Linked DNA regions of Heliomicrobium gestii. The main gene of each other region encodes a partner of the protein of the gene in region 2 in a complex. Links are inferred from orthologs where the notes say so. Each region holds a gene or a part of one and is shown on either strand. Other genes may lie near its edges. The genes, in order: accD and accC.

What was found.
Region 1: the proteins of accC (region 2) and accD are in contact, whole or in part, in a solved structure (PDB 8UXZ), measured with the Escherichia coli proteins. The link is inferred for Heliomicrobium gestii from one-to-one orthologs.

What each region holds. Positions count from the first base shown.
Region 1 is NZ_WXEX01000009.1:30,897-33,974, reverse strand. The notes cover bases 83-2,835. They hold accD (acetyl-CoA carboxylase, carboxyltransferase subunit beta), read right to left. Parts: upstream 1,980-2,835; coding sequence 1,185-1,979; downstream 83-1,184. Other genes in these bases: GTO89_RS11255 (DNA polymerase III subunit alpha), read right to left, coding at 2,677-2,835; mtrB (trp RNA-binding attenuation protein MtrB), read right to left, coding at 2,314-2,547; GTO89_RS11265 (putative signal transducing protein), read right to left, coding at 2,087-2,287; accA (acetyl-CoA carboxylase carboxyl transferase subunit alpha), read right to left, coding at 178-1,185. In the rest of the region: GTO89_RS11280 (pilus assembly protein TadG-related protein), read right to left, coding at 1-68; more of GTO89_RS11255, read right to left, coding at 2,836-3,078.
Region 2 is NZ_WXEX01000007.1:38,411-41,577, forward strand. Bases 258-3,099 are described here. They hold accC (acetyl-CoA carboxylase biotin carboxylase subunit), read right to left. Parts: upstream 2,439-3,099; coding sequence 1,077-2,438; downstream 258-1,076. Other genes in these bases: GTO89_RS09455 (hypothetical protein), read right to left, coding at 301-924; accB (acetyl-CoA carboxylase biotin carboxyl carrier protein), read right to left, coding at 2,454-3,099. Outside these bases: GTO89_RS09450 (hybrid sensor histidine kinase/response regulator), read right to left, coding at 1-247; more of accB, read right to left, coding at 3,100-3,167. UniProt on the Escherichia coli protein: This protein is a component of the acetyl coenzyme A carboxylase complex; first, biotin carboxylase catalyzes the carboxylation of the carrier protein and then the transcarboxylase transfers the carboxyl group to form malonyl-CoA.

The DNA.
Region 1 (3,078 bases), on a different replicon or contig from region 2:
AGCAGCAGGGCAAAAAAAATAACGATGGCGCCCTTCTGATCGCTGTTGCGCCTGTTGTGATCGCGCATGTCCGTAACCCCCCCTCTCTGCATTGTACGGAAAGGGCGGACGGAAGGTAAAAGAAAACGCCGCCGGTGCTTGCGCCCGGCGACGTCTTTTTGATTATTTGTTTCGCAATCACATCTCGGCCGCATCGGAAGCGTCCGCGCCGCAAGGTGCGAAGGGCTGATCATCGATGCAGTGCAACCCCAGGTTGCGATACTTGCTGTAGCGGCCTTCGAGCAGTTCCTGGTCGGAAAGGGCCATCAGCGATTCCAGTTCGCCGCTGAGCGCCGCCGCCAGTTCTTTCGCCGTTCCGATCGGGTTGCGGTGGGCGCCGCCAGAGGGCTCGGGGACGATGCGGTCGATCAACTTCAGGTCTTTCAACCGCTCCGCCGTGATGCCCATGGCCGCCGCCGCCTGCGGCGCCAGGGTGGCATCCTTAAAGAGGATCGAGGCGGCCGATTCGGGCGAAGCGACGGAGTAGACAGCGTGTTCCATCATCAACAGACGGTCGGCCACACCAAGGGCCAGGGCGCCGCCGCTGCCGCCTTCACCGATGATCACAGAGATGATCGGCACCGGCAGTGCCGCCATCTCAAAGAGGTTGCGGGCGATGGCTTCTGCCTGGCCGCGCTCCTCGGCGCCGATGCCGCAGTAGGCGCCCGGTGTATCGATAAAGCAGATGATGGGCCGGCCGAACTTGGCTGCCTGCCGCATCAGCCGCAAGGCCTTGCGATACCCTTCAGGATGGGGCATGCCGAAGTTGCGGTAGATGTTCTCCTTCGTATCCTTGCCCTTCACATGGCCGATGACGGTGACGGGACGGCCTTGGAAGCGGCCGATGCCGCCCATGATGGCCGGGTCGTCGCCGTAAAGGCGGTCGCCCTTCATCTCGAAGAACTCCTCGAAGATCAGCCGGATGTACTCGATCGTGTTGGGCCGGTCTGGGTGACGGGCCAATTGGGCCTGCTGCCACGGCGTCAAGTCGCGGTAGATCTTCTTGCGCAGTTCCTCAGCCTTCTGTTCCAGCGTGGCGATTTCGCTGGTGAAATCAAGGTCCTTTTCGTGAGAGAAGGTGCGCAGTTCGTTGATTTTCGTCTCCAACTCAAAGAGCGGCTTTTCAAAATCCAGCGGCAATGCCATCAGCCCTGCACCCCCTCAACGGCATCACAATGATGCAGGCCCAGCAACGCAGCCAGTTGTTCGCGCATTTTCGGGCGTTCGATGATGATGTCGACCATGCCATGTTTTTGCAAAAATTCTGACCGTTGAAATCCTTCAGGCAGTTTCTGACGGATCGTCTGCTCGATCACGCGAGGACCGGTGAAGCCGATCAAAGCGCCCGGTTCGGCGATGATCAGGTCACCCAGCATGGCGAAGCTGGCCGTGACGCCACCGGTCGTCGGATCGGTAAGGATGGAGAAAAAGGGCAGCCCAGCCTCAGAGAGGCGCGTCAGGGCGGCGCTGGTGCGAGCCATCTGCATCAGCGAGAGGACGCCTTCCTGCATGCGAGCGCCGCCGGAAGCGGAAAAGAGCACCAGCGGCAGGCGCAGCTTCAGCGCTCGTTCAGCGGCGCGCACGATCTTCTCACCGACAACGGCGCCCATGGACGCCATGATGAAACGGGGATCCATCACACCGATGGCGAAGGGGATGCCACAGATCCTGCCCTGGCCGGTAGAGATCGCCTCACCCATCGACGTCTCAATCTGACACTTCTGAATTTTTTGTGCATATCCAGGAAACTTGAGGGGATCCTTCGTTGCCAACTCCCGGTCCCACTCGATAAAGCTGTTCTCATCGACCAGCATGTTGATCCGTTCCTGCGCCGTCATCCGAAAGTGGTAACCGCACCGGCATACCTTCAGATTCTTCTCTAACTCTTTCGTCAACAGGATCTGCTGACACTGCTTGCATTTCACCCACAAGCCATCCATTTGTTTATCGCGCCCCTTATTCGAAAGTGGTTCCGCTGGTACGGTTACGCTGGGGAACTGCCCGCGGCGTGACAGCGTGGGTGGCGTGGGCCGAGGCTTGGCTATGGTCAACCGCCCAAGGCCCCGCTCAAAATCTCATGGGCTTCTTCAGCTTCTGATTCTGGCACGAGGATTTCTACGGAACCTGAATCGCCAAGATGAGGCACCCCAACAGGTCGCAACATGACGAGCAAACCTTCGTTGGTGAGTACATTCTTCAACATTTCGGCGGTTGTGCGGTTGGGTGCGATGTAAACGACGGTCCACATAGGGAATCACCTCTCTCTTGTCCCATTCAGATTCCGGCTTCGATTTCACCGTGCTTGGTAAAGATCGTCGCCCGGCCGCGGATCTTCATGGCCGATGTATGTTCCGTGAACTGGGCAACCATAACCTCGCCTTTGTCCAATTTCTCGGAATGGTGGAACCTCGTATCCTTGCCCCGTGTCAAGCCGATGATCGTTACGCCGTTCTCCAAAGCTTTGATGACAATGTACTCGCCACCGATGGACGTTTCCTTCTCCAGCATAAGAGCACAACCTTCCCTGAGATTATGTCAATTTCCGTGTTGTCGCACACATGGAAGACCCAGATCAGATTAAGGATAACACAATTTTTACCTTCGATGCAAATCATATCGAAGATCAATCGATCATTCCTATCCCTGGGCGACTTCCATTCGAATCCCGTCGAAATGCCGACCCAGCGCTGCCTGGAGGTCACCGGACAGGGTGACCCAAAGGTCAGGATTCAGGCGGAAGGCTTTTCGATCCGCTGTAAAAAAAAGTTGAACCGGCGATGGTCCTCCGTGGGCGCGGAGGATGGAAATGAGTCGTTCACGGGCTCCCTCGTCGGTCGAGGCGACCGGCAGCCAAAGCTGCAGCGTCGGCGCATCCGGTCGATGCGGTGGGTTTTGTGGGTTCGTGTTTGTTGGGTTCGTGTCTGCCGCCGCGTTAACCTTTCGCCCGACCGCTGCCCTCGCCGGATCGAAGGCCGCGCTGGTCTGCGCCGCCGTAACCGGATCGACAGACGCCGCCAGTTGGGCGGCGTCCACCACCAG
Region 2 (3,167 bases):
TTCTTTTTCGTTCTTCTCGCTCTTCTGTTAATTTTTTCTCGGCTCGATTCAAGTTGTCGAGTAGGGTCTTTCTTTCTGCAAGCAGTTTCTCTACTAACATTTGTTGATAACTCGGCAATAGATGATCATTCATATCGAATTGGCTTAATCCCCTTATCCCCTTATGCTTTTTACGCACGGCCAAGCTGCGGCAACGTCTTTTGCCTTTCCATTGAACAGTTGAAGACTCGTCTTGATGCTCCTTCACTGGTGGCCTCCTCCATTAGCCCATGATTGACAGAAGATCCTCTGCACCCATTCCTAGCGGATAAGCGACAACTCCTCAGCCAATTCTTCTTCCGGAGAGGTCAAGGCAAAGGTGAATGGAAAGACCCTTCCGCTTTCATAGTAGTTTTGCCAAATCCATTCGTAAATAGAGGCGAAAATGAAATTGAAAATTAAGATCTTATCAAGAAATTCTTTTTTCGGAGCGATATGCATAAGCAAACTGAGCGGCTGATTTAGTAATGCCAACAGCGCGCTGGCTATCCCTATCTGTATAGCCATCTCATGATTTTTAAATTGTAAGAAAAACCCTGTCGGAACCTCTATGCATTGCTGGCCCGGCTTATAGTAATTCACAAAACCGCAACACAAGACAACTCGTCCATGAGCGATATGTTTCGAATCCGGTTCTGCGAATAGGGCGTTCGATAGAACGATCAGTATATCCGTATTATCGATTTGTAGTGCCTGTCTGCTTTCACTTACTTCGATGCGATATACGCTATAGGGTCGTTTTGATGCGTACACGGTGCTGCTGTGGGCGTTAACGTAAAAACCGCGGAGAAGGAAATACTTCTTGAGCAGGCTTCCCAAGAACAGCACGGCCCTTTGGTTATAGTCGATGACCTCTATAACGACATTATCCTCGATCCGTTTCATATTTCCACCCCTACTTTTTTTGGGAATCATAGCATCCATATGTAGGGGTAGAAAATAATACGGGGTTAAATAGGGATATGGAGAGTTAAAACAACCCGGCTCACAAGGAGCCGGGTTGTTTAAGCCATCCTTATTCGATTATCAGAGGTTCTCTATTCTCCCAGCATCCGCCGCTGGATGAAATTGGTGTATACCTCACCGCGCTGGAAGAAGGCATTGCCCAACACTTTTTGTTGGAAGGGGATCGTCGTCTTGACGCCTTCGATGACAAATTCATCAAGGGCGCGCTGCATGCGAGCGATGGCTTCATTGCGATCACGGCCCCAGACGATCAGCTTTCCGATCATGGAGTCGTAGGTGGGCGGGATGCTGTATCCGGCATAGGCGGCGCTGTCAAGGCGGACCCCCGGGCCGCCGGGGGGATGGTAGGCCGTGATCTTGCCGGGGCTCGGCATGAAATTGCGGCTCGGATCTTCCGCGTTGATCCGGCATTCGATGGCATGGCCGTTGATGACGATGTCCTCTTGGGTGTAGCCCAAGGGCTCGCCGGCGGAGACACGGATCTGCTCCTTGATCAGGTCGATGTTGGTGATCAGCTCCGTGACAGGATGCTCGACCTGGATGCGGGTGTTCATCTCGATGAAATAATACTGGCCATGCTTGTCCAGCAGGAACTCGACAGTCCCGGCATTGACGTAGTTGACAGACTTGGCGGCCAGGACAGCCTGTTCGCCCATCTCCTTGCGCAGTTCCGGCGAAAGGGCCGGCGAAGGCGCTTCTTCCAGCAGCTTCTGGTTCCGCCGCTGGATGGAGCAGTCCCGCTCGCCCAGGTAGACCGTGTTGCCGTACTGGTCGGCCATGATCTGAAACTCGATGTGGCGCGGCTCTTCGATGTATTTTTCGATGTAGACGGCGTTGTTGCCGAAAGCGGCTTCCGCCTCCGCCTGGGCCGTCTGGAGGGCGTTGATGAGGTCTTTGTCGGAGTGGGCGATGCGCATGCCCCGACCGCCGCCGCCGGCCGATGCCTTGATCATGACGGGATAGCCGATCTCCTCAGCGATCTTCTCAGCGTCTTCCGCCTTGGTAACGATGGACTCGGAACCGGGGACGACACGGACGCCCGCTTTGATCATCGTCTCCCGCGCGACGGCCTTGGAACCCATCGACTCAATGGCCTTGGAAGTGGGTCCGATGAATTTGATCTTGCAGGTCTCGCAGATCTCGGCGAAGTAGGCGTTTTCCGAGAGGAAGCCGAAGCCGGGGTGGATGGCTTCGGCGCCGGAAACGGTGGCGGCGCTGATGATGTTGGGGATATTCAAATAACTGCGGTTTGAGGGCGCCGGTCCAACGCAATAGGCTTCATCGGCCAGTTTTACATGCAGGGCGTCCTTGTCGATCTCCGAGTAGACGGCTACCGTCTGGATGCCCAGTTCCTTGCAGGCGCGTATGATGCGGACGGCGATCTCGCCCCGGTTGGCGATCAGGATCTTGTTAAAGAAGCTGTGGTGTCCCATTTATTAGGCGCCCCCTCAGGCTTTTTCAACGAGGAAAAGGGTTTGGCCGTATTCGACGGGCGCGCCGTTTTCCACGAGGATGTCGACAATGGTTCCTTTGATTTCGGCTTCGATCTCGTTCATCAGCTTCATCGCTTCAATGATGCAGACCGTGGAGCCGGTGTCCACTTTGCTGCCCTTTTCCACATAGGGGCGGGCGTCGGGGGCCGGAGCGCGGTAGAACGTGCCCACCATGGGCGAGGTGATGGCGACGACATTCGGATTCTTGGCCTGATCGGCGGCCGGTTTCGGCGCCGGAGCGGCAGCTTCCGCTGCAGGCGCAGAGGCAACTGCGACGGGGGCGCTCACCATCACAGGGGCGGTGGCAGGCGCATGGATGGCCGATCCCTTGCGGATGGCGACCTTGACACCGTCACACTCTACTTGCAATTCGGCAATGTCCGTACCGTTCAGAACCTGAATGAGTTCTTTGATCTCTTGGACGTTCACCTTCATATCCTCCTTCTGCGCTTTCCCTCTAAGGGTTGCGGACTGGTCTCCCCCAGGCAGGGGAGCCGGCGGGTCTTCCTGATTCTGAACGATCGGGGCGACCACGTGGGCTTGCGGGTTTTTCCGATAGTCGAAAAACTTCAGCGCCACCTGCGGGAAGAGGGCATAGGAGAGGACATCCTCTTCGCTCTGGGCCAGCGGGCCCATTTCGCGACGGACGCGATCCATAGCCGGTTCGAG